DNA from 2 places in the Stenotrophomonas tuberculopleuritidis genome. Region 2 is predicted to be linked to the other one. Evidence: predicted binding sites of a transcription regulator. Region 2 holds the regulator's gene; the other holds the start of a gene.
The links. The regulator FliA, encoded in region 2, starts transcription of late flagellar genes. The targets are predictions, from matches to a motif close to TAAAGTTTNNCNNNCNNNGGCCGATAA.

Region 1 (15,558 bases), 2.3 Mb from region 2:
AGCAGCACCGGCAGGGTCTTCTTCACGATCTTGTTCACGATTGCATCCAACGCAGGAGGTGGAACAGCAGGCCCAGCACGATCCCGTACAGGGCCAGGTTGAACAGCGCCGGATGCCATACATGGCGATAGGCGCCGGCACGCTGCAGCAGCGCGTGCAGGCCGCTGTTGACCAGATAGGCCAACACCATCAACCCCAGCAGGGTTGGAACGAACACTCCGTGGAGACTGAATTCACCGGGCATTGGAAGGGGCGGGGGCGAGTGGGGGAGGGAAAACGAAACAACAGCAACGGGCAACAGCCGCTGGCGCGTACACGGCAGCGGCGGATTCCAGCGGCAACGGCCTTACGTGATGCGGTCGGCGGCCTCGGCCAGCAGGCGCCATGCCTTCAGCACGGCGTGCAGTTCATCCATGGACAGCTCACCGAACACGTCCTGGCGCAGGCCGATCAACTGGTCCTCCAGTTCACTGACCAGCGCGTGGCCCTCGTCGGTCAGCCACAACAGGTTGGCGCGGCGGTCGCTGGCATCGCTTTCGCGGCGTACCAGCTGGCTGGCGCAGAGTTTGTCGAGCAGGCGCACCAGCGAGGGACCTTCCATGCCCAGCTGCTGGGCCAGGGCGACCTGGCGGATACCGCCGCCGGAACGGCCGATCATCAGCAGCGGCATGGTGCAGGCCGTGGAGATGCCATAGCTGCCCAGCCGGCTGTCGGCCAGGCGCTGCCATTGCCGCCCTGCGTACAGCAGGCCGGAGCTGAGCTGCATCTGCAGCACGGTGCGCTCGTCGAGGGGTCGGTCCATAAGAGATAGATAGGATACTACTAATTTCATTCCTATCAATAGCGTTTGCTGAATGGGATGGGTGCAGTGCACTGAGGAAGGCGTTGCGCCTGTGTGCTGGTGGTCGGGGTGACGCAGGGCCGGACGGTCCTGCGCAGCCCCCTCTCCCACTCCAGACCGATAGCAGCAACGCGCCGAAACGACCCCGATGAACCGTCCCCACAGGACGACCCACCCCCCGGTCGGGTACGATGCTCGCCCCCCGTTCGGGCGCTGTATGCAATGAGCAAGAACAACGAAAAGGCTGCCCCGCAGGGCGATGTGACCCAGGCCGACGCAGAGGCTGCAGTGCGCACCCTGCTGCGCTGGGCCGGTGAGGATCCGTCCCGGGAAGGCCTGCTGGATACCCCGCGCCGTGTCGCCGAAGCCTATGGCGACTGGTTCAGCGGCTACCGCGACGACCCGCGCGCCTACATGGAGCGCACCTTCGAGGAAGTGGCCGGCTACGATGAACTGATCGTCCTGCGCGACATCGAATACGAAAGCCACTGCGAACACCACATGGCGCCGATCATCGGCCGCGTGCACGTCGGCTACCTGCCGGCCGGCAAGGTGGTGGGCATCAGCAAGCTGGCCCGCGTGGTGGAAGCCTATGCGCGCCGTTTCCAGGTGCAGGAGAAGATGACCGCGCAGATCGCCCAGTGCATCCAGGACGTGCTGCAGCCGGTCGGCGTCGGTGTGGTCGTCGAAGGCGCCCACGAGTGCATGACCACCCGCGGCATCCACAAGCGTGGCGTCAGCATGGTCACCTCGAAGATGCTGGGCAGCTTCCGCGAGGACGCCCGTACCCGCGCCGAGTTCCTGCGTTTCATCGAAGTGGGCGGCAAGCGCTGAGCGCCGTCGCCCCCCGGTGGCGGCCCGTGGTGGCCGCCGCCTTCGCCGTGCCGGTGCCGCGCTGTGGCGCGCGCCGTCGCCACCGCGCCCTTTCGACCGACCTCGCTGCATGAAGCACCGCGAACGCATCACCCGCTACCGCCACCTGCGTGAACAGCCGCAATGGAAGCTGCTCGCTGCCGACCATGCCCCGGAAATCATCGGCCTGCTGCAGGGGCTGCTGATGGAAGGCGATCGCACGTTGCCGGCCTCGGTGCTCAATGAGCGCCTGCAGCGTGCGCTGGACCAGCTCAACGGCCATGAACTGTCGCGTGACCTGCCGCGTACCGCGCAGGCCTACATCGCGCACTGGCTGGCGCAGGGCTGGCTGGAGCGCCGCCTGCCCGACGGGGCCGACCAGGAGCAGTACGAGCTGTCGACCCAGGCGCTGCAGGCGATCCGTTTCGCCGACAGCCTCGAGCAGGCCCGCGTCGCGGCCACCGAAAGCCGCCTGGCCCTGGTGATTGAACAGCTGTCGCAGCTGGCCGCACAGACCGAGGCCGATCCCGATGCACGCCTGTCCGCGCTGCGCGACGAGCGTGACCGCATCGATGCCGAGATCGCCCGTGTGGGCGCCGGCCGCGTCACCGCGCTGGACGGCAAGCGCGCGCTGGAACGCACGCGCCAGATCATCGGCCTGGCCGACGAGCTGACCGAAGACTTCCGCCGGGTGCGCGATGACTTCGAGCAGCTCAACCGCGATTTCCGCGAACGCATCATCGACGACGAAGGCGAGCGGGGTGACGTGCTGTCCAAGCTGTTCGAAGGCGTGGACGTGATCGGCGAGAGCGATGCAGGCCGCAGTTTCCAGGCCTTCTGGCGGCTGCTCAACGATGCCGAGCAGAGCGCCCAGCTCGATGCTGCGCTGGAGACGCTGCTGACCCGCGGCTTCGCCCGGCGCCTGGACCGCAACGAACGCAACTTCCTGCGCGGCTTCACCAGCACCATGCTCGAGCGTGGTGGCCAGGTGCATGACGTGCTGCAGAACTTCGCGCGCAGCCTGCGCGGCTTCGTGCAGAGCCGCGGCTACCTGGAGCAGCGCCGTCTCAACCAGCTGCTCAAGCAGGCGCAGTCCGAAGCCCTGGCCCTGCGCGATGAGTTCCCCGCGCAGCGCTCGATCGGCCGCGATCTGCAGCTGACCACCAGCCGCCTGCGTTCGTGGTCGCAGTGGAAGCTGCACGATCCACGCACGGTCCAGGTCGACGGCAGCGTCGAGTACAACGATGCGGCCAGCATCAGCCTGGAAAGCGTCGGCGATCTGGTCGCCTCGTCGGAAATCGACTTCCGCACGCTGCGGCTCGACCTGCATGAACTGCTGGGCACCCAGCCGCGCTTGAGCATCGCCCAGGCGCTGTCGCAGCGCGAAGCGCCGCAGGGCCTGGGCAGTGTCATCGGCTATCTGTCGCTGGGTACCCGCTTTGGCAACGTGATCGCTGGCGAGCAGGAAATCGCCACCTGGCGCGGTGGCGATGGCCAGGTGCGCCGCGCCCGTATTCCGCTGGTTTGGTTCACCCAGGAGAAACGCCATGAGCTGGCATGAAGACCCCATCGACGCACCGCATGCCGACCTGGCCGAGGATGCCTACGAGGCCGAGCCGGCACCGGTCGCGGCCCAGCCCCGGCGCGGCAACGACGTGTATTACCTGGGCGACACCGGGCGCCTGCCGTTGGATGCGCGTCGCGCGCTGTGCCAGCTGCTGATCGGTCCCAGCATCGACCAGCTGCGCCACGCCAGACTGTGGCCGGCGCTGATCCGCAGCGAGGCCGGCATCCGTTCGGCGCTGTCGGACCTGTTCCTGGAACTGGTGCTCGACCGTGACAGCGGCGTGGCCTTCACCCGCCAGGCCGACACCGAGGACGTCGATGCGCCGGTGCTGCTGCGCACCTCGCCGTTGACCTTCATCGATTCGGTGCTGCTGCTGTACCTGCGCCAGCAGCTGGGCGAAGCCGATGCGCGCGGCAACCGCGCGGTGGTCGCCGAAGCCGAAATGGCCGAAGCCCTGGCCATCTACGAAAAGAACCTGTCCACCGACCGGGCCGGCTTCAACCGCCGTGTCGCCTCGGCAGTGCAGAAGATGAAGGACAACCACATCCTGACCCGCCTGGCCGGCCAGGAAGACCGTCATGAAGTATCACCGGCACTGAAGCTGCTGTTCTCCGCGGAAGATGTTTCCCAGCTCTCGGCGGTGTACCGCCAGCTGCGCGAAACCCCGGCCGCCGAAGCCTGAGAGACCCGAGCACCGCATGGCCATTTCCAAGCACACCCCCGCCCTGTTCAACGACGGCTTGCCGGACCCGCGCCTGCAGCAGTTCCGCATGCGTCGCCTGCAGGTGCACAACTGGGGCACCTTCAACGGCCTGACCGAAGTGCCGATCGCCGAGCGCGGCTTCCTGTTCGTCGGCCGTTCCGGCTCGGGCAAGTCCACCCTGCTCGATGCGATGTCCGCGCTGCTGACGCCGCCGGCGATCGTCGACTTCAATGCCGCCGCGCGTGAAGCCGAGCGCAGTGGCCGCGACCGCAACCTGGTGTCCTACGTGCGGGGCGCGTGGGCCGACCAGCAGGATAGCGGCACCGGCGAGATCGCCACCCAGTACCTGCGCAAGGGCGCAACCTGGACCGCACTGGTGCTGGAGTACCGTGCCGGCGACGGCCGCGTGGTCAGTCTGGTACGCCTGCTGTGGATCTCCGGCAGCGGTACCGCCGCCGCCGACGTGCGCAAGCACTACATGATCGCCGAGCGTCCGTTCGACATCGCCAAGGACCTGGGCGGCTTCGATCTGGACCTGCGCAAGCTCAAGCAGAAGCTGGCCGAAGTGCATCACTTCGACACGTTCTCCGGCTATGCGGAACGCTTCCGCCACCTGCTCGGCATCGACAACGAGATGGCGCTGCGGCTGCTGCACAAGACGCAGTCGGCGAAGAACCTGGGCGACCTCAACGTCTTCCTGCGCGACTTCATGCTCGATACGCCGAAGACCTTCGATGCGGCCGAGCGGCTGGTCAGCGATTTCGCCGAGCTCGATGGCGCGCACCAGGCGGTGGTGACCGCGCGGCGCCAGGTCGAAACCCTGCAGCCGGCGCGCGAGCACTACCGCGAGCTGCAGGCGATGAGCCGCCGCCGCGGCGACGACGAAGCGCTGAAGCTCGGTATCGACAGCTTCCGTGAAAGCCGCCGCCAGCTGCTGATCGAGGCGCGCCTGCGCGAGATGGATACCCGCGACCGCGGCCTGCTGGGCGAGGAAGCACAGCGCCGCGCCGCGCTGGACAACCATACCGAGCGCCTGGCCGAGCTGGAACTGCAGCGCCGCCAGCAGGGCGGTGAACGCATCGAGGAACTGGAACGCGAACAGGGCCGCGCCGAAGCCGAGCGCGACCGCCGCGTGGCCAAGCAGGCGCAGGTCCGTGATGCCGCGCTGAAACTGCAGGCGGCACTGCCCGACGACGCCCACGGCTTTGCCGAACTGGTCGCACGCGCGCAGTCCGAACTGGAAGACCGCCAGCGCGCCTCCAGCGCCCTGGACGATGCCATCAGTGAGCGTCTGGGCGGCAAGCGTGATGATGAGCGCCGCTTCACCGAGGTACGCGGTGAACTGGAGGCGATGCAGCGCACGCCCTCCAGCATTCCCGCGCCGATGCAGAAGCTGCGCGCGCGCCTGGCCGAAGAGACCGGCATCCCCGAAGCCGCCTTGCCGTTCGTAGGCGAACTGATCCAGGTCCGCTCGGAAGAGCAGGGCTGGCAGGGCGCGATCGAGCGCGTGCTGTTCGGCTTCGCGCAGTCCCTGCTGGTCGACGACAGGCACTACAACGAAGTTGCCGAATGGGTGAACCGCACCCACCTGGGCATGCGGTTCACCTACTACCGTGTACGTCGCAACGAGGAAGCATTTGCCCGCGAGCCGTCGGCCAAGTCGCTGCTGCACAAGCTGGAACTGCGCGACCACGTGTTCGAGGGCTGGCTGCGGCGCGAGCTCGGCAAGCGCTTCGACTACGAATGCGTCGACGCCAGGCAGCTGCGCAGTGTCGACCGCGGCATCACCCGCGAAGGCCAGGTCAAGCATCCGGGCGACCGTTTCGAGAAGGATGACCGCAGCGCGGTGGGTGACCGCCGGCGCTGGATCCTCGGCTTCAACAACCGCGACAAGCTCGGCGCCTTCGAACGCGAGGCGCAGGAACTGGCCAAGCGCATCGCCGACTGCGACAGCGACATCGCGCGCCTGCGCAGCCAGCGCGACCTCGACAACGAGCGCCGCCTGGCCTGCCACCAGCTGGTGGGCATCGACTGGAACGAGATCGATGTGGCCGCCCCGCAGCAGCGCCTGGCCGACATCGAAGCCAGCCTGCACGACCTGCGCGAGGGCAACGCCGACCTGGCCCGCCTGGCGCAGCAGATCGACGCCACCCGCGCCGACATCGAACAGGCCCGCCGCACCTACGAGGACACCCGCGTCGAACGCGGCCAGCTGGTGCGTGAACGCGACCGTCTGGACCGCGCGCGCCAGCAGAGCCGGGCGCTGGTGCTTCCCGACCTGGCCGAAGCGCAGGAAGCCGGCCTCGCCGAACGCCTGCAGGAACAGGGACCGCTCAGCCTGGAAACGCTGGAAGCGCACATGCGCCAGGTCAGCAATGCGCTGAACGAACAGCTCTCCTCGTCACAGCAGGACGTCAACCGCATCGAGAACCTGCTGCTCGGCTGCTTCCGCCGCTTCATCCAGCAATGGCCGGAGGAATCGGGCGACTTCACCGTTTCGGTGGCCTCGGCCGAGGATTTCCTCGCCCGCCTCGAGCGCCTGGAGCGCGACGGCCTGCCGCAGCATGAGGAACGCTTCTTCGATCTGCTGCAGAACCAGAGCAAGAACAATCTGCTCGCGCTGCAGCGGCACAGTGCCGAAGCCCGCAAGTCGATCGGCCAGCGCCTGGACGAGGTCAATGCCAGCCTGGAGCAGGTGCCGTTCAACCGCGGCACGCTGCTGACGATCGAACTCAGCGACCGCCGCCTGCCCGAAGTGCTGGAGTTCCACCAGCAGCTGCGCGAGGTGTTGTCGCAGCAGCAGACCGAGCAGCGTGATCTGGCCGAGACCCAGTTCACCGTGCTGCGCCAGCTGGTCAACCGGCTGGGTTCCCAGGAAGGCGAGGACAAGCGCTGGCGCGAGCTGGTGATGGACGTGCGCCTGCACGTTGAGTTCATCGGCGTGGAGCTGGATGCGGAGACGCGCCAGCAGGTCGAGATCTACCGCAGCGGCGCCGGCAAATCCGGTGGCCAGCGGCAGAAGCTGGCCACCACCTGCCTGGCCGCCGCATTGCGCTACCAGCTTGGCGGCGCCGACAGCCAGCTGCCCAGCTATGCCGCAGTCGTGCTCGACGAGGCCTTCGACAAGGCCGACAACGAGTTCACCGCGCTGGCAATGAACATCTTCGACAACTTCGGCTTCCAGATGGTGGTCGCGACGCCGCTGAAGTCGGTGATGACGCTGGAGCCGTTCATTGGCGGTGCCTGTTTCGTCGAGATCAGCGGCCGCCACGACTCGGGCGTGCTGCTGATCGAGTACGACGAAGAAGGCAAGCGTCTGAAGCTGCCCGAGCGCAGCCGTCAGCAGGCCACGGAACCGGAAGAAGCCGAAGCCTGAGGCCCGACCGGGCAGCGCCGGGCCATGCCCGGCGTAGCCCCGAAGGGTCGCGCCGGCCAAGACCTGCCTTCACGTACCGCGGAACGTATCCCACGCCATCCGCGCGATCAGCACCACCACCAGCCCCACGAACAGCTTGCGGATGAAGGGCGTGCCGCCCTTCAGCGCCAGCCGCGTTCCCACCACCGAGCCGAAGATGTTGGCCGCCGCCATCGGCAGTGCGAACAGCCACAGGATGTTGCCGGTCGGCACGAAGAACGAGATCGCCGCCACGTTGGTGGCCAGGTTCACCACCTTCGATGCCGCCGACGCGCGCAGGAAGTCCAGCCCGAAGAAGCGCACGAACAGGAAGATCAGGAAGCTGCCGGTGCCTGGTCCGAAGAAGCCATCGTAGAAGCCGATCGCCGCACCGATGGCCAGCGCCGTGAGCAGTTCCCTGCGGCCGATCTCACGCGGCCGGTGCAGCGCGCCGAAGTCCTTCTTCCACAGCGTGTAGGCCAGCATTGCCAGCAGCAGTACCAGCACCAGGGGGCGCACCGCGTCCTTGGGCAGCAGGCTGACCGCAGTGGCGCCCAGGAACGAGAACACGAAAGCGGTCGCGGCCGCGAACAGCACGGGCTTCCACGGGAAGCGCACGTTGCGCGCATAGCGCCACGCCGCCGCGCCGGTGCCGAACATCGAACTGAACTTGTTGGTGCCGAACAGCATCGCCGGGGTCTGCTGTGGCAAGACCGTAAACAGGCCCGGCAGCTGCACCAGTCCGCCGCCACCGACGGCCGCATCGACCAGGCCGGCGATGAACGCGATCAGCACCAGCCACCACAACTCAGGGGGAACCAGTTCCAGCACGACGATCCAGCACAGGGGGGCGCGACAGCATACGCCTGTCGCCGGGCTCCCGCCCGCGCGACAATGGCGGCATGAAACGAATGCCTGCCGATCCCTGTCCCTGCGGCCTGGCTGCGGACTACGCAGCCTGCTGCGGCCGCTTCCACGCCGGTGAGGCCGCGCCCGACGCCGAGCGCCTGATGCGCTCGCGCTACAGCGCCTACGTGCGCCAGCTGCCGGACTACCTGCGTGCCACCTGGCATCCGGACACCCGCCCGGCCGAGCTGTCGCTGCAGGACGCGCCGGGCCAGCGGACCCACTGGCTGGGGCTGACCGTGCAGGAGCACCGGCTTACCGGCGAGGACAGCGCCGACGTCCGCTTCATCGCGCGCTATCGCATCGGTGGCGGCAGCGCGGTGAAGATGGCCGAGCACAGCCGTTTCCTGCGCATCGACGGCCGCTGGTTCTACCTGGACGCGGTCTGAGCGGTGCCGCCGCGGACGGCCAGCACGCGCTGGCCGCCGTGTGCGCACAGCCGGTTGCGGCCTTCTTCCTTGGCCGCATACAGGGCCTGGTCGGCGGCCTTGACCACCGCCGCCGGGCGCGGATCGATGCGGCTGTCGGCCAGGCCGATGCTCACCGTCACCTGCACCACCACACCACCACCGCCACGGCCGCGCTGCTGCTGGCCCAGTGCATCGTCACGGCTGCGCGTGGCCCGGTCGCGCAGCTGCATCCGGCTGTCCTCGATGGTCCTTCGCAACGCCTCCAGCGCATCCACGCAGGCCGCTGCCGGGCGGTCCAGGAACACCACCGCGAATTCCTCGCCGCCATAGCGGAACGCACGGCCGCCATCGCCCACCCGTGACAACCGCGACGCCACCAGCTTCAGCACGTCATCGCCGGTGTCATGACCATGGGTATCGTTGAACTTCTTGAAATGGTCCACGTCGACCATCGCGATGCTGTAGGTGCCGACGGCCCGCTTCAGGGTCTCGTTGAACGCGCGGCGGCCGGGCAGCCCGGTCAGCTCGTCACCGAAGGCCATGTGGAAGGATTCCTGCACCGTCGCGGCCAGCATCAGCAGCAGCGCCGCCACGCTCAGTGCGGGCAGCAGCGCCGGCTGCAGGAAGATCCGCGGCAGCATCCACCACAGGCACAGCAGCGCCAGCAGCATCGCGGTATGCAGCGGCCGTGGCCGGCGCCATGCCTGCCACCCCAGCGCAGCGGTGGCCAGCAGGAACAGCAGCCCCGGCACCTGCGCCAGCGCGTTCCAGTCACTCGGAATCCAGCCGAAGTGCCGGTTCGACAGCAGGTCGTGCATGCCCTGCGGCTGCTGTGCAGCCAGCAGGATGAAGGCCGCGACCACCACCCCGGTCAGGATCGCCCGCAGCAACAGGTCCTGGCGGCGCCGGCCACGTTCGGGCCACAGGGCATGCACCGCGAACAGCAGCGGCAACCAGGCGGAGATCGCGTGGAAGCGCAGCGGCGTCAGTGCGGTGACACGGCCCGTGCGCAGGTAGTGACCCAGGTCCTGGTGCAGTACCGCAAAGGCCACCGCCACCAGCAACAGCAGGCACAACGTGCGCACCTGGTTGTACAGCAGCGCCAGTCCCGCGCCCAGGCAGGCCAGCAGCCAGGGCAGGATGCGCTGCCCGGCGCGGGCGACGTCATCCCCCTCCAGGCTCGCCCACAGCACCAGCGCGACCAGCACGGCTGGCAGCACGAACAGGTAATGCGCAGGCTGGCGGAGCGGATGAGGGGGCACGCGGAATTCCAGCGCGGTCACGCAGCGGCCGCAGCATTGCCGTTAGCGGCGCGCGCACCGGCATCTTGAACGCGCAGCCATGGATGTGAAAAGAACGGCACCGGGCCATGACATCGCGCTCACCGCTCCCGACCCAAGCTGGGCGCATGGACAGCGCAACCACCGCCGTCGCTGCCCCGCAGCGTGATCTCGCCCGCCACTTCACCCGCGTGCGCACCCGCAGCGTGCAGCTGGCGGCACCGCTCAGCCCCGAAGATGCCCTGCTGCAGAGCATGGCCGATGCCAGCCCGGCCAAGTGGCATCTGGCACACACCACGTGGTTCTTCGAGCGCTTCGTGCTGGCCAGCCAGCGCGGCTACACGCCGTGGGATCCGGCCTGGGACTACCTGTTCAACAGCTACTACAAGAGCCTGGGGCCCGCCCACGCGCGGCCACAGCGCGGGCTGCTGTCACGGCCATCGCTGCAGCAGGTCCAGGACTACCGCCAGCACGTCGATCGACAGGTGCTGTCACGGCTGTCCAAGGGTGATCTGGACAGCGATGCCCTGCAGCACCTGCAGCTGGGCCTGCAGCACGAGCAGCAGCATCAGGAGCTGCTGCTTACCGACATCAAGCACGCGTTCTGGTGCAATCCGCTGCAGCCGCCGTATCGCGAGGACCTTGCCACCCGTGCGGGTGCTGCCAGCGCGCAGGGGTGGGTTGAACAGCGCGAACGCATCGTCAGCATCGGCGCGCCTGCCTGGCCGCACCACGCCGCCTTCGCCTATGACAACGAATCGCCGGTGCACCGCGTCCTGTTGCCCGCGCACGCCCTGGCCGAGCGCCCGCTGAGCAATGCCGAGTACCGCGCGTTCATCGATGCCGGTGGCTACCGCGATCCACGCCTGTGGCTGAGCGAGGGCTGGGCACTGCGCGAGGCCGGGCACTGGCAGCATCCGTTGTACTGGGATGATGCGCTGCTGCGCGAGTACACCCTGGGCGGGTGGCGGGAGCTGGATCCGCATGCCCCGGTCTGTCATCTCAGCTACTACGAGGCCGACGCCTGTGCCCGCTGGTATGGCGCGCGCCTGCCCAGTGAATTCGAGTGGGAAGCCGCCGCTGCCGCGCAGCCCGCCGACGGCCATTTCGCCGATGACGACCAGCTGCATCCACAGGCCGGGCAGGGTACGGGCCTGCGCCAGCTGTTCGGTGATGTCTGGGAATGGACCCACAGTGCCTATGGCGCCTATCCCGGCTTCCAGCCGTTCGCCGGCAACCTGGGCGAATACAACGGCAAGTTCATGTGCGGGCAGTGGGTGCTGCGCGGCGGCAGTTGTGCCACACCGCGCGGTCATGTGCGCGCCAGCTATCGCAACTTCTTCATGCCGCCGGCGCGCTGGCAGTTCTCCGGCCTGCGTCTGGCAAAGGATCTTCCATGAGTACCGTACAGGACGCGCTGCAGGCGCTGACCGACCTCACCCCGGGCCGCCAGCAGATCCTGGCCGATGCTGTGGCCGGTCTCTCCCATGCGTCGCGCCAGCTGCCGTCCAAGTACTTCTACGACGCGCGCGGCTCACGCCTGTTCGAGCAGATCACCCAGACCCGCGAGTACTACCCCACGCGCACCGAACTGGCGTTGCTCGAACGGGTGCTGCCGGACATCGCGCAGGCGGTGGGGCCGCACGTGCACGTGGTCGAACTGGGTAGTGGCAGCGGCCGCAAGACCGCGCGGCTGCTGGCCGCCCTCCGCGACCCGGTGGCCTACACACCCATCGAGATCTCGCGCGCCGCGCTGCTGTCCAGCATCGACCACCTGGCACCGGCGCTGCCGCAGGTGGAAATGCTGCCGGTCTGTGCCGATTTCACCCGGCCGGTGCAGGTCCCGGTGCCGGCGCGCACTGCAGCACGGCGTCTGCTGTTCTTTCCCGGTTCCACCCTCGGCAACTTCGCCACGCCTGAGGCGGTCGAGCTGCTGCGGGCAATGCGCCAGACCATGGGCGCCGACGGCCTGGCCCTGGTGGGGATCGATCTGCACAAGGATCCGGCCCTGATCGAGGCGGCCTACAACGATGCCGACGGCATCACCGCTGCCTTCACCCTGAACCTGCTGGCCCGCCTCAACCGCGAGGTCGGCAGCGACTTCGACCTCGAAGGCTTCCGCCACCAGGCACGCTACAGCACGGCGCGGCTGCGCATCGAAACCGACCTGGTCAGTCAACGCGAACAGGATGTGCATCTGGATGGGCGTACCTTCCACTTCAGCGCCGGCGAGCCGATCCGTGTCGAGTACAGCCACAAGTACACCGACGCCAGCTTCGACCACCTGCTGCAGCAGGCGGGGCTGCAGGTCGCCGCGCAGTGGAATGCCGCCCACCCTGCCTATGGCCTGCGCCTGCTGCGCCCCAGCGCCCCGCCACGGTAGCGCAGGGCCAGGCCTGGCGGCGGTGCCTGTCGCACCGCCCCAGCGCGTTACCATGGTGCCCGCACCGGCAACACGGAGGACGCCATGCCCATTCTGACCACGCTCGGCCTGGCCGCCGCGCTTGCCGTGCCGGTGGCCGCGCCCGCGACGTCGGCGCCGGCCGATCCTGCCTTCGCCAGCTGCATGGCCCGGCTGCAGTCCAGCGCTGCGACCCAGGGCATCACCGCTGAGCGTTTCAGTGCGATCACCGCCGGCCTGCAGCCCGATCCCAGCGTGTTGCCGCTGCTGGATGCGCAGCCGGAGTTCACCACCCCGATCTGGGATTACCTGGCCGCACTGGTCGATCGCCAACGCGTGGAAGACGGCCGCGTCCAGCTGCAGCAGCATCGTGAGCTGCTGCAGCGCGTATCGGCGCAGTACGGCGTTGACATGGCCACCATCGTCGCGGTCTGGGGCGTGGAGAGCGATTACGGCCGGGTATTCGGCAAGCGTCCGCTGCTGCAGTCGCTGGCCACGCTTTCCTGTGCCGGTCGTCGGCAACCGTTCTTCCGTGGCGAGCTGCTGGCGCTGGTCAAGCTGATCGACCAGGGAGACCTGCAGGCGCAGGGCCTGACCGGCTCCTGGGCCGGTGCATTCGGCCACACCCAGTTCATGCCCAGCACCTACGCGCGCATCGCCGTCGATGGCGATGGCGATGGCCGCCGTGATCTGGTCGGCAGCATTCCCGATGCGCTGGCCTCCACCGCCAACTACCTCAAGCGCGCCGGCTGGCGGACCGGCGAACCGTGGGGCATGGAAGTGCGTATTCCGGCCGGCTTCAACGCCAGCCAGGCCGGGCGGACCCAGCGCCGTGGCCTCGCCGACTGGCGGGCGCTGGGTGTTACCGCGCTCGATGGCAGCACGCTGGCGCCTGCCGGTGTTTCCGCCGACGCGCGCGCCGCGCTGCTGCTGCCTGCCGGCAGCAAGGGTCCGGCGCTGCTGGTGTTCCGCAACTACGATGCGATCTACAGCTACAACGCCGCCGAGAGTTACGCCCTGGCCATCGCCACCCTGGCCGACCGCCTGCGTGGCGGCAACGGGCTGGCCACGGCCTGGCCGACCGATGATCCCGGGCTTGGCCGCGACGAACGCCGCCAGCTGCAGACCCTGCTGCTGGCGCGCGGGCACGACATCGGCAGCGCCGATGGCATGATCGGTACGGCCAGCCGTCGCGCGATCCAGCAGGAACAGCGCCGGCTGGGCTGGGCCAACGCCGATGGTCGCGCCGGCCAGCGTATCCTGCGCGCGCTGCAGGCGGGCGCGCAGGCGCCGACGACCGCGGTCCCCACCCGTTTCAGCCTTCCCCCCGCTTACAGTGCCGCGCAGTCGCCGGCCGTCCGGAGTCGATCCAACGTGCAACAGATCCAGGGTGTCAGCAGCGGTCAGTTCCAGGGGCTCGATGCCTGGCTGGTGGAAACCCCCGACGCCACCGCTGCCATCAGCGTGTTTGGTGGCCAGCTGCTCTCGTTCGTGCCCAAGGGCCAGCCCGATGTGATGTGGCTGTCGCCCAAGCGCGCCGCACTGCCCACGCCGATCCGCGGCGGCAGCCCGGTGTGCTGGCCGTACTTCGGCCGCCAGGGGCAGGGCAATGACGTACCGGCCCATGGCTTCGTGCGCACCCTGCCGTGGGAACTGCAGCAGGCACGCCGCCTCGACGACGGCAGCATCGAGCTGACGATGGCGCCGCCGGCACTGGAAAACCTCGGCCTGCGCCTGAGCATGGTCGTCCGTGTCGGTCGTGAGCTGCGCCAGCAGCTGGTCACCGAAAACACCGGCAAGATGCCGGCCAGCATCACCCAGGCCCTGCACAACTACTTCCGGGTCGGCGATGCAGGCAGGGTCGAGGTCGACGGCGTTGACGGCCTGGACTACCTCGACAAGTTCGAGGACTACGCCCAGCCGCGCCGCCAGCAGGGCCCGTGGTCACTGCGCGATCCGCGCGACCCAGGCCGCAGTGACCGCATCTACACCAACGCCGGCGGTCGCTATGTGCTGCGTGATCCGGTGCTCAAGCGTCGTATCGAGATCCGCACCGAAGGCAGCCGCTCACTGGTGGCATGGAATCCCGGTGCCGAAGGGGCCGCGAAGATGGCCGATGTCGGTGAGGGCTGGCGCGACTACGTCTGCCTGGAAGCCGCCAACGCCGGGCCGGATGTGGTCACCATCGCCCCGGGTGGGCGTCACGTACTGCTTCAGATCCTCTCCAGCGCGCCGCTATAGCAGGCTTCCCCCTTGGCACGGATGGCCAGCATGAGCGCCCTCGATCCGCAGACGCCGCCCGGCAGCGACAATCCCTACCTGGCCCCCAGCGCCGAAGCCGACGAAGCTGCCACGCCGGAGGAGGCCGACTACCTGACCCTGGTCGTCGGCCCCAGGGCTGCCACGTACCGGCGTTTCTGGCATGTGGACAGTGCGGTGCCGAAGCCACCGCGTCGCTGGAACTGGCCTGCGTTCCTGTTCGGCACCCTGTGGATGGTCCACCGGCGGATGTACCTGGCGGCCGTGGGCTTCTATCTGGTGACCACGCTGCTGCCCATCCTGATGCTGCTGGCCGATGCCAGCGTGGCGCAGATCGCCTACGCCCTGCTGCCACCGCGCATCGCGCTGGCGATCTTCGCCAACAGCCTGTACCTGCGTCATTGCAGCCGCCTGCTGGCCCAGGTGCAGGCCACGTATGCGGGGCAACCGAACCGGATCCGCGCCGAGCTGCTGCGTCGTGGTGGTACCAAGGCATCGGCGGTGGTGGTCTGCCTCGGCCTGATCTATATGTTCCGGTTCATTACCCAGGGCATGATGCAGCCCTATCTCTGAGCCGGCGCGCGTGGGCGCAGCACCAGCAGGCACAGGCTGCCGGCCACCAGTCCCCAGAACGCCGAGCCGATCCCGCCCAGCGACATGCCCGAGGCGGTCACCAGGAAGGTGACCAGCGCGGCCTCGCGGTCGCGTTCCACCGCCAGCGCACTGGCCAGGCTGTTGCCGATGGTGCCGAACAGGGCGATGCCGGCCACGCACGCCACCAGCTCCGTGGGAAAGGCGGCGAACAGGGCTGCCACCGTGGCACCGAACAGACCGATCACGATGTAGAAGGCGCCCGCCGCCATCGCCGCCGTATAGCGCCGTGCCGGGTTCTCATGCGCGTCGCGGCCCATGCAGATGGCGGCGGTGATTGCCGCCAGGTTCAGC
Region 2 (15,558 bases):
CATCCGCGGCGACGCCATCGCCGGCATCCTGATCCTGTTCATCAACATGCTCGGCGGCCTGGCCGTGGGCGTGCTGCAGCATGGCATGCCGTTCGGCGATGCCGCCGCCACCTATACCCTGCTGTCCATCGGTGACGGCCTGGTGGCGCAGCTGCCTGCCCTGCTGGTGTCCAGCGCCGTGGCGATGCTGGTCACCCGCGCCTCGCGCTCGCAGGACATGGCCCAGGCCATGACCGGCCAGGTGTTCGGCCAGTACCGCGCGCTGGCCATCACCGCCGGCATCCTGGGCCTGGTCGGCCTGGTGCCGGGCATGCCCAACGTCGCTTTCCTGACGCTGGCGGCGATCCTCGGTTTCATCGCCTGGAAGCTGTACCGCAAGGGCCAGGCGCCGGCTGCCGATGCAGCCGCCAATGACGCCGCTGCATTGAATGCGCTGGGCCGCCCCGCCGCGCCGGCGGCCACCGCCGAACTGAGCTGGGACGAACTGCGCCCGGTCGACCCGCTGGGCCTGGAAGTGGGCTATCGGCTGATTCCGCTGGTGGACAGCAACCAGGGCGGCGAGCTGATGGCACGCATCAAGGGCGTGCGCCGCAAGCTGACCCAGGACGTAGGCTTCCTGATTCCTTCTGTGCACATCCGCGACAACCTGGAACTGCCGGCCAATGGCTACCGGGTGCTGGTGCATGGCGTGCCGGTGGCCACCGCCGACATCCATCCGGACCGCGAACTGGCGCTGGACCCGGGCAGCGCGCTCGGCCCGCTGGAAGGCATCGCCGGCAAGGACCCGGCCTTCGGCCTGGACGCCACCTGGATCCAGCCGCACCAGCGTGCCCAGGCGGAAACCATGGGCTACACCGTGGTCGACCCGGCCACGGTGGTTGCCACCCATCTGTCGCACCTGATCCGCGAGCATGCCCCGGAACTGCTGGGCCACGAGGAAGTGCAGCACCTGCTGGCCAACCTGGCCAAGAGTGCCCCCAAGCTCGTCGAAGATCTGACGCCCAAGGCGCTGCCGCTGTCGGCGGTGGTGCGCGTCCTGCAGAACCTGCTGATCGAGCGCATTCCGATCCGCCAGCTGCGCAAGATCGCCGAGGCGCTGGTCGAACACGCCGCGCACAGCCAGGACCCGGCCACGCTGACCGCGGCGGTGCGCACCGCGCTGGGCCGCTTCATCGTGCAGGAGATCGCCGGAATGTCGGCGGAGCTGCCGGTGTTCACCCTCAACCCGCAATTGGAACGTGTCTTGCAGGAGTCCACGCAGGGCAACGGCGCCGCGCTGGAACCCGGACTCGCTGAGCGACTGCACCAGAGCCTGGCCGAATGTGTCAGCAAGCAGGAAGCCAGGAACGAGCCGGCGGTGGTGCTGGTGCCGGGCCCGGTGCGTTCCGCGCTGGCCCGCCTGGTCCGCCACAGCGTCCCGTCGCTGTCGGTCCTGGCCTACAGCGAGGTGCCGGAAGACAAGCGCCTGAAGCTGGTCGGAACGATCAGCTGACGCCGCCTCCCGACGCGCCAGAAAACAGACACCACCTCCACAACGCAGCAACCGACAGATTCCAAGGGGAACCCGAACCGTGCAGACCACCGACCACCCGCGTTCTCCGACCGCCACTCCGCCGACTTCGTCCCGTGACCACAGCATGAAAATCAAACGATTCGTCGCCGCCGACATGCGTTCGGCCATGAACCTGGTGCGCAAGGAGCACGGCCCCGACGCCGTGATCCTGTCCAACCGCCGGATCGAGGAAGGCATCGAGATCGTCGCTGCCGCCAACTACGATGAGAGCGCCGTGCAGCGCGCCCTGGAAGCCTCGCGCCGCGAGGTGGCCCCGCCGCCGCCGCCGAAGCCGCGCACCGCTGCCGATGCCGTGATCGCTGCCGTCACCCGCCGCCGCAGCAGCACCCCCGCCGCCGAGCCGGTCGCCGCGACCACGTCGGCGGTCGCCGCCCTCGCCCGCGCCGCGGTGGGCGCCACCGGCCGCACCCTGGACAGCGCCGACGAGATCGTGCCGACCCGCGGCAGCACCGGCTTTGCCGCCACCCTGGCCCGCGCCGCCGTCAATGAATCGACGCTGCCCGAACAGATCTTCGCGCCGTTCGCCGAGGCCATCGTGGCCCCGCCGGCCGCCGCTGCGACGGTCGCGCCGGCCGCTATCAACCGCGCCCGTTTCCAGATCGATCCGCCGCTGGAAGACACCGCCGCACCGATCGCCGCTGCACCGCCGCCGTTGCCGATGGCCATGGCAGCCGCTGCTGCGCCGGCGCCGGACCTGGAGACGGTGCCGGTCGCTGCCGCCACGGTCGCCGCCGCTGCGGTCGAGGCCGCGCCGGCGCCGCTGCCGGCCCTGGCCGTGGCCCCCGCATTGACCCTGGTCGCGCCGGATGACGCCGAGATCCGCCACCTGCGCCAGGAAGTGGCCGGCATGCGCCAGGTGATCGAGCGCGAGATGAACCGCTTCACCGACGAGCGCCTGCGTGGCTGCCCGGTGCGCGCCACCGCGCTGGACCTGATGGACGAGTACGGCTTCGACGCCGGCATCGCCCGCGACGTGGCCATGCAGATTCCGCCGGAGACCGAGGCCCACCGTGGCCGCGGCCTGATGCTGGGGCTGATCTCGCGCAAGCTGCCGATCGCGCCGGTCGATCCGATGGAAGAAGGCGGCGTCATCGCCCTGGTCGGCCCCACCGGTGCCGGCAAGACCACCACCATCGCCAAGCTGGCCTCGCGCTTCGCCGAAGCCCATGCCGCCCGCGATGTCGCGCTGGTCACCACCGATACCCTGCGCATCGGCGCCCGCGAACAGCTGTACGGTTACGGCCGCCAGCTCGGCATCGCGGTGCACGAGGCCAACAGCGGCACCGACCTGGACCAGCTGCTGGAACGCCTGAAGGACTACAAGCTGGTGCTGATCGACACCGCCGGCCTCGGCCCGCGCGACCGCGCGCTGGCTGCCCAGCTGCAGTGGCTGCGCGCGGCCCGCCAGGTCCGCACCCTGCTGGTACTGCCGGCCAACACCAGCTTCGGCGACATGGACGAGGTGGTGCGCCGCTTCGGCGCGGCCAACCTGCAGGGCCTGGTGCTGAGCAAGCTGGACGAGACCGGCCGCTTCGGCAACGCCCTGTCGGTGGCGGTGGACCACAAGCTGCCGATCACCTGGGTGACCGACGGCCAGGACGTCCCGGACGACCTGCACCGCGCCAGTGCAGCCAATCTTGTACTTCGCCTTGAAGATTTGCGCCGCGCGGCCGATATGCCCTGCAACCCGGAGTTGAACCATGCCGTCGCGTGAGTACGCCAAGCTGACCACCACCTTCCCGCTGTCGGCCACCCGCAGCGAGCCGCTGGGCCCTGTGCGCACGATCGCCGTGACCGGCGGCAAGGGCGGCGTGGGCAAGACCAACGTGTCGGCCAACCTGGCCGTGGCGCTGGCCGGCATGGGCAAGCGCACGCTGCTGCTCGACGCCGACCTGGGCCTGGCCAACATCGATGTGATCCTGGGCCTGAACCCCACCAACACCCTGGCCGACCTGGTCGCCGGACGCTGCAGCCTGGACGATGTGATCATCGAGGGCCCCAACGGCGTGCTGGTGGTGCCGGCCGCGTCCGGTCGCCGGCACATGGCCGAACTGGCCCCGGCCGAGCACGTCGGCCTGGTCAACGTGTTCTCCGAACTGGAACGCGAGCTGGACATCATGGTGGTGGACACCGCCGCCGGCATCAATGACGGCGTGCTGACCTTCTGCCAGGCCGCGCAGGACACCGTGGTGGTGGTCTGCGACGAGCCGGCCTCGATCACCGACGCCTACGCGCTGATCAAGGTGCTGTCGCGCGAACGCGGCGTGGACCGCATCCAGGTGGTGGCCAACATGGTGCGCGACCCCAACGAAGGGCGCGTGCTGTATGAGAAGCTGACCCGCGTCTGCGAGAAGTTCCTGGCCGATGTCTCGCTGAACTACCTGGGCTGCGTGCCGCAGGATGACTGGCTGCGCCTGTCGGTGCAGCGCCAGCAGCCGGTGGTGAAGGCCTACCCGTCCAGCCCGGCCGCGCTGGCGATCACCGAGATCGCCCGCCGCACCGCCCGCTGGCAGGCCCCGACCGAACCCCGTGGTGGCGTCGAGTTCTTCCTCGAACGCATTCTCAAGCAGCGTGGGGTGGCCGCATGAAAGGCGCCGCCCAGTACAGGGAAGTCCAGCGCTCGGCGGCGAACGAGGTCATCGCCCAGCATTCGGACCTGGTGCGGCGCATCGCCCACCACCTGGCCGCACGACTGCCGGCCAGTGTCGAGGTGGACGATCTGATCCAGGCCGGCATGATGGGCCTGATCGAAGCCTCGCGCAGTTACGACGCCGACCAGGGCGCCTCGTTCGAGACCTATGCGTCGATCCGCATCCGCGGTTCGATGATCGACGAGATCCGCCGTGGCGACTGGGTGCCGCGTTCGGTGCACCGTCGCGCCCGCGATGCGGCAGCGACCATCCGCCGGCTGGAGCAGAGCACCGGGCGCGCCGCCAGCGCGACCGAGGTGGCCGCAGCCATGGACATGCCGCTGCCGGAGTACCTGCGGCTGATGGAGGATGCCTCGCGCGGCCAGGTACTGAGCCTGGAATCGCGCATCGAAGACCAGGGCGAGCTGGATACCGTCGCCCAGGGCGGCCCGACCCCGCAGCAGGTGCTGGAGCGCGGCGAGTTCGGTCGCGAGCTGGGCAAGGCCATCGGCCACCTGCCCGAGCGCGAGCAGCTGGTGCTGTCGCTCTATTACGAGCAGGAACTGAACCTGAAGGAGATCGGTGCCGTGCTCGGGGTGAGCGAATCGCGGGTCTGCCAGATCCACGGCCAGGCAGTGCTGCGCCTGCGTGGCCGGTTGAAGATTTTCGAGGCCGCCGATGCCGGCCTTGAACAATGAACATGCTCGAGATGGCCGACGCCGGGCTCGAGAGCTGAACAACAAAGGAACTCTGCTTTGAACAAGAACATGCGCATCCTGATCGTCGACGATTTCTCGACCATGCGTCGTATCGTCAAGAACCTGCTGGGCGATCTGGGCTTCACCAACACCGCCGAAGCCGAGGACGGGCATGCCGCGCTGTCGTTGCTGCAGAGCCAGCCGTTCGACTTCGTGGTCACCGACTGGAACATGCCGGTGATGACCGGCATCGAACTGCTCAAGGCGATCCGTGCCGATGCCAAGCTGAAGACCCTGCCGGTGCTGATGGTCACCGCCGAAGCCAAGCGCGAGCAGATCATCGAAGCCGCGCAGAACGGCGTGAACGGCTACATCATCAAGCCGTTCACCGCGCAGACCCTGGAAGAAAAGCTGGGCAAGATCTTCGAACGCCTGGCGGCCAGCGCCTGATGGATACCACGGTCGACAAGAATGCCCTCGCCCAGCGCCTGCAGGAAGCCCTGGACGCGCTGGAATCCGGCGACGAAGCGGCCTGGCGCCAGCGCATCGACGGTCTGGTGGCGGCACGCACCCAGCCGATGATGAGCGGCCTTTCGCGGCTGGCGCGCGAACTGGGCCAGGCCCTGGGCGAGCTGCCGACCGTGCCCGACGAAGCCGGCGAACTGGACGACGCCTGCGCACGGCTGGATCACGTGGTGGCAATGACCGAACAGGCCACCCATCGCACCCTGGACCTGGCCGAGGAATGCCGCAGCCTGACCGAGCAGCTGCGCGCCGATGGCCTGCAGCCGGGCCAGGATGCACAGCTTGAGCGCATCCGCCACAACCTCACCGAGATCGCCCTGACCCAGAGCTACCAGGACCTGACCGGGCAGATCATCCGCCGCGTGGTGGGCATTGTCCGCCGCGTGCACGAAGGTTTCGGCGCGCTCGGGCTGCCGCCGGAACAGCATCGCACCGCCCCGGAACTGGCCGGGCCGGCACTGAAGGGACTGGACCGCCACGCGGTCTCGCAGAACGACGCCGACGACCTGTTGTCGGATCTGGGGCTGTAACCATGGGCGCGGTAGCCGACGACATCACTGCCGATTTCATCATCGAGGCACAGGAAATCCTGGATCGCCTCGGCGAACAGCTGGTGTCGCTGGAACAGGCACCGCAGGACAACGAACAGCTCAACGCGGTCTTCCGCGGATACCACACGCTGAAGGGCGGCGCGGGCTTCCTCGGCATCACCGCGATGGTCGAACTGTGCCACGCCGCCGAAGAGGCGCTGGGCGCCGCGCGCGCCGGCCAGGCCGTGCTGCAGGCCCATCATTTCGATGCGGCCCAGCAATCGCTGGATTACCTGCAGTCGATGCTCGATGCGGTGTCCTCCGGCAGCGAACCGGGCTACGCCCCGCCGGAACTGGTCGCCCAGTTCGACGTGCAGGGCGGCGCCGCGGCGGCGCCAGCGGTGGCGCCGGCAGCGGCCGGCACCGGCGACCTGATCACCGACGACGAATTCGAGGCCCTGCTCGACCAGTTGCATGGCGGCAAGGCGCCGACCACGGTGGCGCCGGCGGCGAAGAAGGCCGACGACATGATCAGCGAGGACGAGTTCGAAGCCCTGCTCGACCAGCTTCACGGCGGCGCCGCCCCGGGCGCCAGCGCGGTTCCTGCGCCGGCGCCGGTCGCAGCGGCGCCGCGACCTGCAGCGCCGGCGGCAGCGGCCGCGCGGCCGGCGGCCAACAAGCCGGTTGCCGAAGCCGAGCACACCGTGCGCGTGGACACCAAGCGCCTGGATGCCATCGTCAACCTGATCGGCGAGCTGGTGCTGTCCCGCAACCGCCTGAAGACCCTGCGCACGCGCCTGCGCGACGAAGAGCTGGATCGTGCGGTGTCCACCCTGGACATCGCCACCGCACGGCTGCAGTCGGCGGTGATGCGGACCCGCATGCAACCGGTCGGCAAGGTGTTCTCGCGGTTCCCGAAGGTGGCCCGCGACGTTGCGCGGTCGCTCAAGAAGGAAGTGGACCTGGAGCTGATCGGTGCCGAGACCGAGCTCGACCGCAATCTGGTCGAAGCGCTGGCCGACCCGCTGGTGCACCTGGTACGCAACGCGATCGACCATGGCGTGGAAATGCCCGACCTGCGCGAGGCGCAGGGCAAGCCGCGGATGGGCCACGTGCGCCTGTCGGCGCAGCAGGAAGGCGACTATGTCAGCATCGAAGTACAGGATGACGGCGCCGGCATCGATCCGGAAAAGCTGCGCGCGAAGGCGCGCGAGAAGGGCCTGATCGATCCGGAAGCGGCCGCCCGCCTGAGCAGCGAGGAATGCCTGCACCTGGTGTTCCTGCCGGGCTTCTCGACCAAGGCGCAGGTCACCGACATCTCCGGCCGTGGCGTCGGCATGGACGTGGTGCAGTCGCGCATCCGCGAGCTGAGCGGCCAGATCCAGATCCAGTCCGAACTGGGCCGCGGCAGCCGCTTCCTGATCCGCGTGCCGCTGACCCTGGCGATCCTGCCCACCCTGCTGGTGCAGGCCGGCGAGGATGTCTACGCGCTGCCGCTGGCGCGCGTGATGGAAGTGCTGCACGCGCCGCGCACCTCGCTGGGCTGGTTCGACGGCCGTGCCGTGCTGGACCGCCGCTCGCACACCCTGCCGCTGGTGGACCTGCGGCAATGGCTGGATGTGACGCCCGCCGCCTCGTCGCTGCTGACCATCGTGGTGCTGCAGGCCGGTGAAGCGCGTTTCGGCCTGGTCGTGGACCAGGTGCGCGGCCGCGAGGAAGTGGTCATCAAGCCGCTGCCGAAGGCGCTGCGCGGCCTGCGCGGCTACGCCGGCGCCACCCTGATCGGCGACGGCCGCATGGCGCTGATCCTCGATGTGGACGGGCTGAGATGAATCCCGCCGGGCATGGCCCGGCGCTGCCTGGCGTTGCCCTTGCCGGCGACCCGAAAACTGTGACCACCGTCTGTACGCGATCTACCGGTGTCTCAAGTCCCATTCATACACGCCGATACCGGACCCATGGATAGACTCAGCCTCATTGGACTTTTCCTCGCCCTGGCCTCGCTGGTCGGTGGCAGCATCCTCAAGGGCGCCGGCCTGGCCTCGCTGTGGTCGCCTGCTGCGTTCGTGATCGTCATCGTCGGCACCATCGCCGCCATCCTGCTGCACACGGCCCCGGCGGTGTTCAAGCATGCCTTCAGGATCGTGCGCTGGGTCGTGCGCCCGCCGCACAGCGACCGCCGCGAGCTGATCCAGCAGATCGTGGAATGGAGCAACATCGCCCGCCGCCAGGGCCTGCTGGGCCTGGAAGCACAGGTGGAGGCGCAGCAGGACCCGTTCCTGCGCAAGGGGCTGCAGCTGCTGGTCGATGGCGTGGAGCCCGAATCGATCCGGCACATGCTGGAAATCGAGCTGAGCAGCCAGGAACACCAGGACCAGGCCGGGGCCAAGGTGTTCGAGGCGATGGGCATCTACGCGCCCACGCTGGGCATCATCGGCGCCGTGCTCGGCCTGATCGCGGTGATGAAGAACCTGGCCGACCCGAGCAAGCTCGGCCACGGCATCGCCGCGGCGTTCACCGCCACCATCTATGGCATCGCCTCGGCCAATCTGCTGTTCCTGCCGATCTCGGCAAAGCTCAAGAGCGTGATCTCGCACAACAGCCGCGACCGCGAGATGGTCATCGAAGGCCTGATCTCGATCGCCCAGGGCGAGAACCCGCGCAACATCGAAACCAACCTCTCCGGTTTCCTGCACTGACATGGCCCGCCGCAAGCACCACGAAGAGCACGCCAATCACGAGGCATGGGCCATCCCCTATGCCGACCTGATGACGTTGCTGCTCGCCTTCTTCGTGGTCATGTACGCGATTTCCTCGGTCAACGAAGGCAAGTACCGGATCATGGCCGACGCCCTCACCGATGCCTTCGGGGGGGCACCGCGCACCATCAACCCGGTGCAGGTGGGCAACAAGCAGGTGCAGGGCGGCGGATGGGACAGCCCGTCGGTGATCAAGTCCGGCACCAAGATTGGCCCCTCGGCACCGGCGCCATCGCACGATCCCACGCTGCTGCCGTCGATGGCCTCGCAGATGCGCATGCCGGTGTCGGTGCACAACCAGGAACAGATCGCGCGTGCCGAGCGCCAGCTCAACAGCATCGCCGACCGCCTGACCGCCGCGCTGGCACCGCTGATCGATCGCGGCATGATCAGCGTGCGCCGCACCGAGCTGTGGATCGAGGTGGAGATCAACAGCGACATCCTGTTCCCGACCGGTTCGGCCGCGCTGGACGTACACGCGCGGCAGACCCTGGCCAGCCTGGCCGGGGTGCTGCGCGACGTGCCCAACAGCGTGCGCGTGGAAGGCCACACCGACAACGTCCCGATCGCCACCGCGACGTTCCCGTCCAACTGGGAACTGTCGGCCGGGCGCGCCGCCAGCGTGGTGCACCTGTTCGCCGACCAGGGCCTGCAGCCGTCACGGCTGGCGATGGTCGGCTACGGCCAGTTCCGCCCGCGCGAAGAGAACGACAGCGCGCAGGGCCGCAACCGCAACCGGCGGGTGATGGTGATCATCCTGGCCGACACCAGCCACGCAGTCGATCCCCTGGGCGAGCGCCTGAACGCCGCCACCGGCGCTGCCGGCTCCGCCCCCGCACAGCCGGCCGCAACGCCGGCTGCCGGTCCCGCTTCCCCCATCGCACCGGTGCAGTTGCCGCCGGTGCCGGCTGGCAGCCGCGTCGGCGCCGCCGTTCCCCCTGCAATGAAGGAGTAATCCGATGCGCATCTGGGCAGTCGCCAACCAGAAGGGCGGAGTCGGCAAGACCACCACCACCCTCGCCCTCGGTCGCGGCTTGGCCGCGCTCGGCCACCGCGTGCTGCTGATCGACCTCGACCCGCACGCCTCGCTGACCCGCGCCTTCGGCGTGCCGATCGAGCCGCCGCCCAGCGGCGTGCTGGAGCTGTTCGGCGCGCCGCCGGCCGATCTCTCCACGCTCAGCCACGCCAGCCGCATCGGCGGGCTGGACTACGTGTGCGCGCAGTCCGCGCTGGCCACGCTGGAACGGCGCAGCGCCAACCAGCCGGGTCTCGGCCTGGCCCTGCAGAACGCCCTGACCCGCCACCAGGACCGGCACGACTACATCCTGCTGGACTGTGCACCGACCCTGGGCCTGTTGATGATCAACGCGCTGGCCGCTGCCGACCGCCTGATCATCCCGACCCAGGCCGAGCCGCTGGCCCTGCATGGCCTGGATGGCATGGTGCGCACCGGTGAAATGGTCGAGCGTTCGCGCCGCCGTCCGCTGCCGATCTCGATCCTGCCCACCCTGTTCGACCGCCGCACCCGTACCGGCAACGAATCGCTGCGCGCGATGCAGGACCGGCACGGCAGCCGCGTCTGGGAAGACGCGATCCCGATCGACACCCGCATCAGCAATGCTGCCGGCCTGACCCTGCCCAGCCTCGGCGAGGACTATCCCGGCCGCGGCCTCGCGGCCTACCGGCGTGCGCTGAACTGGATCCTCGGCGAAGACGCGCGCGTGCTGGAGCAGGCCGCATGAACAGCACCGGCCTGCTCGACGATTACCTCGACGAACTGCTCGGCGACGCGATCGCGTCGGCGCCCCGCAGCGACGCCGCGCCCGCCGCCACCGCGCCCCGCCCGGCGGACGCAGACGCGACCGCCGCAGAACGCGAACCGACCTGGGACGACCTCCCCGCCGAGGTCATCTACGAGACCGGCACCGTCGCCGCCGATGCGGCCTTCGACACCGCCGGTAGCGCCGGGCCATGCCCGGCGGACGCAACCGCAACCGCAACCGCCGCCGCACCCGAACCCACCTGGGACGACCTGCCGGCCGACGTCATCTACGAGACCGGCACCGTCGCCCCCGAACTCGATGCCGCCTTCGACACCGCCGGTAGCGCCGGGCCATGCCCGGCGGACGCAACCGCAACCGCAACCGCCGAACGCGAACCGACCTGGGACGACCTGCCCGCCGACGTCATCTACGAGACCGGCACCGTCTCCGCCGATGCCGCCTTCGACACCGCCGGTGGCGCCGGGCCATGCCCGGCGGACGCAACCCCAACCGCAACCGCGCCCGCACCCGAACCCACCTGGGATGACCTGCCGGACGAGGTGATCTACGAGACCGACGCCGCCGAAAGCCTCGCGCACACCGACAGCCCCGGGCTGCAGGCGGCGTTCGAGGCCGCCGCCGTCGGCGATGTGGTCCCTCCGCCGGCGGCACCGATCGCCCGGGTCGCCGCAGCCGCTCCGGCGCCTGCGGCACGCGCCGCGGTGGCGCCGCCGCCGCGGGTGGCCGTGGATGCACCGGCGGCAAACCGCCCTGGCACCTGGCAGGAACTGCAGGCCCAGGCGCATCAACCGGCCAGCAGCCCGCACCCGCAGAGCCGCCGTGCCAGCGAGCGCACCTCGCGTTGGCTGCGCCTGCGCTGCGGCAGCCAGGCCTATGCACTGGAACTGCTGAAGGTGCAGGAAGTCGTGCTGCCGGTACCGCTGCTGCCGCTGCGCGGTACCGCGCCAGCCATGCTCGGCATCATGAACCTGCGTGGCCAGGTGGTGCCGGTGATGGACCTGGGCTTGCATCTGGGCGCCGCCTCGGCCGCCGACGACGCGCAGACCCGCATCGTGGTGCTGGAAGAGGACGGCGAGACCCTCGGCCTGCGCGTGTCGGCCGTGGAGGATGTCGCCAACCTCACCGACTCGCAGATCGAACCGCCCGATACCGCGCGCATCTGCCAGATCTCCAATGAACTGTTCCGCGGCGTCGCCCGGATCAGCCAGCGCCCCATGATCCTGCTCGATGCCACCCAGCTGCTGGGCTGAGGCCGCCGACCGCTCTTCCACGCCTGGCCACGATGGGCTCCCCCGCCCGGCGACCGATACAGCCCTAAAGAACCCGCCCCCGCTGCCGTTATGAATGTCGGAACCGTTTGTCCGGAGCAACGATGAGCACTGTCGAACTGGGTGAGGATCTCGGCATCGAGAGCAGCACCGAGCTCAAGAACCGCCTTTCGCCCCTGGTGGCGGAAGCAGGCGAGCTGACCCTGGATGCAAGCCAGGTCGGTCGCATCCACACCGCCAGCGTGCAGGTGCTGTGTGCCTTCGTACAGGCCCGCCGCGAGGCAGGCCTGGGCACCGGCTTCCACGGTTGCACTGCAACCTTCCGTGACGCTGCACGCCTGTTGGGCGTCACCCAGGCCCTGGGCCTGGACGTACCCCATGACAACCTGAAATCTGTGGAGAACGCTGCATGAGCGCACGTATCTTGGTGGTGGACGATTCGGCGTCGATGCGCCAGATGGTTTCCTTCGCCCTCACCTCGGCCGGTTTTGCCGTCGAAGAAGCTGAAGACGGCGCGGTCGCGCTCGGTCGTGCCAAGGGCCAGCGCTTCAATGCGGTGGTCACCGACGTCAACATGCCGAACATGGACGGCATCGCGCTGATCCGCGAACTGCGCCAGCTGCCGGACTACAAGTTCACGCCGATGCTGATGCTGACCACCGAGTCGGCAGCGGACAAGAAGTCCGAAGGCAAGGCCGCCGGCGCCACCGGCTGGCTGGTCAAGCCGTTCAATCCCGAACAGCTGGTCGCCACCGTGCAGAAAGTGCTGGGCTGATCGCCTCGCACTGTTCCCCCTCTTCGCTTCCGGATCGCCACTGCCATGAGCATGGACCTGCAACGCTTCCACGCCACTTTCTTCGAGGAGAGCCGCGAAGGCCTCGACGCCATGGAGGCTGGCCTGCTGGCCCTGGAATCGGGGCAGCAGGACGCGGAGATCATCAATTCGGTGTTCCGTGCCGCCCACTCCATCAAGGGCGGCGCCGGCACCTTCGGCTTCGATGCCATCGCCGGCCTGACCCACGTGCTGGAAACGCTGCTGGATGAGCTGCGCGCCGGCAAGCGTGCGCTGGAGAGCGCGGCGGTGGACGCGATGCTGTCCTCGGTGGACGTGCTGCGCGCCCTGCTGCGCGAGGCCGAGCACGGCCAGGCCGCCGACCCCGCCGCCGTCGCAGCAGTGAAGGCACGGCTGGAAGCGGTGCTGTCCGGCCAGGCCGCCAGCAGCGCGCCGGCGGCGGCCGCCATCAAGGTGGACGACACCCCGGAAGCGTGGCAGATCGGCTTCACCCCGGCGCCGTCGCTGTTCATGAGCGGCAACGATCCGCTGCGCATCATCCGTGAACTGGAACACCTGGGTTCGCTGCAGGTGGCCGCACGCATGGAACGCCTGCCGGGCTTCGCCCAGCTCGACCCGCTCGAAGCACACCTGGCATGGGACCTTGGCCTGGTCGGCAAGGTCCCGCGCAGCAAGATCGAAGACACCTTTGCCTGGGTGCTGGACGATTGCGAACTGGACATCCGTCCGGCGGCGCCGCCGAGCCTGGCCACCCAGGCCCCGGTTGCCGCCGCGCCCGCCCCGATCACAGCCGCGCCGGCAGCCGCGCCGGCCCCTGGCAGCGGCGCCAGCGCCGAAGCAGAAACCTCCATCCGCGTCAGCGTCGACAAGGTCGATGCGCTGATCAACCTGGTCGGCGAACTGGTCATCACCCAGGCCATGCTCAAGCAGGTCTCGCACGCGCTGGACCCGGTCCATGCCGAAAGCCTGTTCGCCGGCCTGGACCAGCTGGAACGCAATACCCGCGACCTGCAGGAAGCGGTGATCGGCGTGCGCATGCTGCCGGTGGACGCGGTGTTCCGCCGCTTCCCGCGCCTGGTCCGCGACCTGTCCGGCCGCCTCGGCAAGCAGGTGCGCCTGCGCACCATCGGCGAAGGCACCGAACTGGACAAGGGCCTGATCGAAAAGATCGCCGACCCGCTGGTCCACCTGGTGCGCAACTCGATCGACCATGGCCTGGAAATGCCGGACGTGCGTCGCGACGCCGGCAAGGACGAGACCGGCACGATCACCCTGGCCGCGTCGCACCAGGGCGGTCACATCGTCATTGAAGTCAGCGATGACGGCCGCGGCCTGAACCGCGAGAAGATCCTGGCCAAGGCCCACGAACGCGGCCTGGCGGTGCCGGACAACCCGACCGATTCGCAGGTCTGGGACCTGATCTTCCAGCCCGGCTTCTCCACCGCCGATGCGGTCACCGATCTCTCCGGCCGCGGCGTCGGCATGGACGTGGTCCGCCGCAACATCCAGGCACTGGGGGGCGAGGTGCAGATCGAAAGCAGCCTGGGCAGCGGCACCCGCACGCTGATCCGCCTGCCGCTCACCCTGGCCATTCTCGACGGCATGACCGTGGCGGTGGCCGGAGAAACGCTGATCCTGCCGCTGGCCTATGTGCTGGAGGCCCTGCAGCCGCAGGCCGAAGACATCCGCAGCATGGCCGGCGAAGGCCGCGTGCTGCGCGTACGCGGTGAGTACCTGCCGATCCTGTCGCTCAGCGAATACTACGGTTACGGCCAGCGCGCACCGGGCAGTGAATCGCTGGTGGTGGTGGTTGAAGGCGACGGCCAGAAGATCGCCCTGGAAGTGGACGAACTGGTCGGCCAGCAGCAGGTGGTGGTGAAGAACATCGAGAACAACTACCGCCGCATCGGCGGGGTGTCCGGTGCCACCATTCTCGGCGACGGCCGTGTGGCGCTCATCGTCGACATCGGTGGCCTGGTGCGCTCGCTGAGGATGCCGCAGGCCGCCTGATCCGCGCCGCCGCGCCGACCCACACCGCCGCCCTCCGGGGCGGCGGTTTTCGTTTGCGGTCACGCCGCTGGCGCAGGCGCGGCAACGCGTTGCCCGCGTCCCGGCACCAACTGTGATCTTCATCGCAGGCGTAGTTTCGTCCGCAACCGTCGATGCATCCGAAAGCCCTCGCCCGGCAAGGCTTTCGAGCACTTCGCCCTACGCCACCGAATGTGACATCCGTCCATAAAGTACGACGCAGCGGCGCCGTTATCCCGGTTGACGGCAGTCACCGAAGCCCCACCCGGCACCACCGTTCCCTCCTGCAACGACCTTTTTGCCTGCGCCCTTGCCGCCGGCATTCTGCCCACCTTGGAGCACCCTGCATGAAGTGGTTCCACGATCTGCCCATCGCCCGCAAGCTGGCTGTGGGATTCACCCTGACCACCCTGATGACCGTCGTACTGGGCGCGTTCGCCCTGGTCCGCCTGTCCGAAGCCAACGCACAGCTGAGCGCGATGGCCTCCAACGATATTCCGTCGGTGCAGTACCTCGGCGAAGTGCGTTCGCAGCTGGGTGAGTTCCGTACCTACGAACTGGCCCAGCTGACCATGCTCGACCAGCCGGACAAGGTGGCCGACTACAACAAGCGCATGAACGACACCGCCGCCGTGGTGCGCGAGCAGCTGGCGGCCTATGCCAGGCTGCCGGCCGGGGCCAAGGAACGCACCCTGTACCAGGCCGTGCAGACCGATGTGGACGCCTACTTCGCGGCCAACGACAAGCTGCGCGCGGCCGCCTCCAGCGGCGATGGCGTGCTGGCCCAGCAGATCTCCGACGAGCAGTCGCGTCCGCTGCGGCGCAAGGCCTTCGAGGATCTGAAGACACTCGGCGCGTACAGCAGCTCGCTGATGCAGGGCAAGATCGAGACGGCCAATGCCACCCATCGCAACAGCATGCTGGCGATCATCGCCGCGATCGTGCTGCTGGTGGTGGTGGCGGCAACGCT

Region 1: the regulator FliA is predicted to act here: its motif matches at 9,978-10,004, upstream of Q5Z10_RS21140 (GGDEF domain-containing protein).

What each region holds. Positions count from the first base shown of each region.
Region 1 is NZ_CP130831.1:4,630,102-4,645,659, reverse strand. Features, by position in the region: gene Q5Z10_RS21185 (efflux RND transporter periplasmic adaptor subunit) at 1-38, opposite strand, end outside; gene Q5Z10_RS21180 (DUF1656 domain-containing protein) at 35-244, opposite strand; gene Q5Z10_RS21175 (MarR family winged helix-turn-helix transcriptional regulator) at 347-802, opposite strand; gene folE (GTP cyclohydrolase I FolE) at 1,064-1,675, shown strand; gene Q5Z10_RS21165 (DUF3375 domain-containing protein) at 1,785-3,254, shown strand; gene Q5Z10_RS21160 (DUF4194 domain-containing protein) at 3,241-3,942, shown strand; gene Q5Z10_RS21155 (ATP-binding protein) at 3,959-7,339, shown strand; gene Q5Z10_RS21150 (sulfite exporter TauE/SafE family protein) at 7,409-8,188, opposite strand; gene Q5Z10_RS21145 (YchJ family metal-binding protein) at 8,260-8,652, shown strand; gene Q5Z10_RS21140 (GGDEF domain-containing protein) at 8,634-9,935, opposite strand; gene egtB (ergothioneine biosynthesis protein EgtB) at 10,082-11,353, shown strand; gene egtD (L-histidine N(alpha)-methyltransferase) at 11,350-12,336, shown strand; gene Q5Z10_RS21125 (lytic murein transglycosylase) at 12,421-14,595, shown strand; gene Q5Z10_RS21120 (DUF2628 domain-containing protein) at 14,626-15,186, shown strand; gene Q5Z10_RS21115 (benzoate/H(+) symporter BenE family transporter) at 15,177-15,558, opposite strand, start outside.
Region 2 is NZ_CP130831.1:2,262,527-2,278,084, reverse strand. Features, by position in the region: gene flhA (flagellar biosynthesis protein FlhA) at 1-1,492, shown strand, start outside; gene flhF (flagellar biosynthesis GTPase FlhF) at 1,638-3,287, shown strand; gene Q5Z10_RS10730 (MinD/ParA family ATP-binding protein) at 3,274-4,161, shown strand; gene Q5Z10_RS10725 (RNA polymerase sigma factor FliA) at 4,158-4,901, shown strand; gene cheY (chemotaxis response regulator CheY) at 4,959-5,351, shown strand; gene Q5Z10_RS10715 (protein phosphatase CheZ) at 5,351-5,956, shown strand; gene Q5Z10_RS10710 (chemotaxis protein CheA) at 5,959-7,788, shown strand; gene Q5Z10_RS10705 (flagellar motor protein) at 7,915-8,655, shown strand; gene motD (flagellar motor protein MotD) at 8,657-9,670, shown strand; gene Q5Z10_RS10695 (ParA family protein) at 9,675-10,457, shown strand; gene Q5Z10_RS10690 (chemotaxis protein CheW) at 10,454-11,749, shown strand; gene Q5Z10_RS10685 (STAS domain-containing protein) at 11,872-12,180, shown strand; gene Q5Z10_RS10680 (response regulator) at 12,177-12,542, shown strand; gene Q5Z10_RS10675 (chemotaxis protein CheA) at 12,588-14,570, shown strand; gene Q5Z10_RS10670 (methyl-accepting chemotaxis protein) at 14,936-15,558, shown strand, end outside.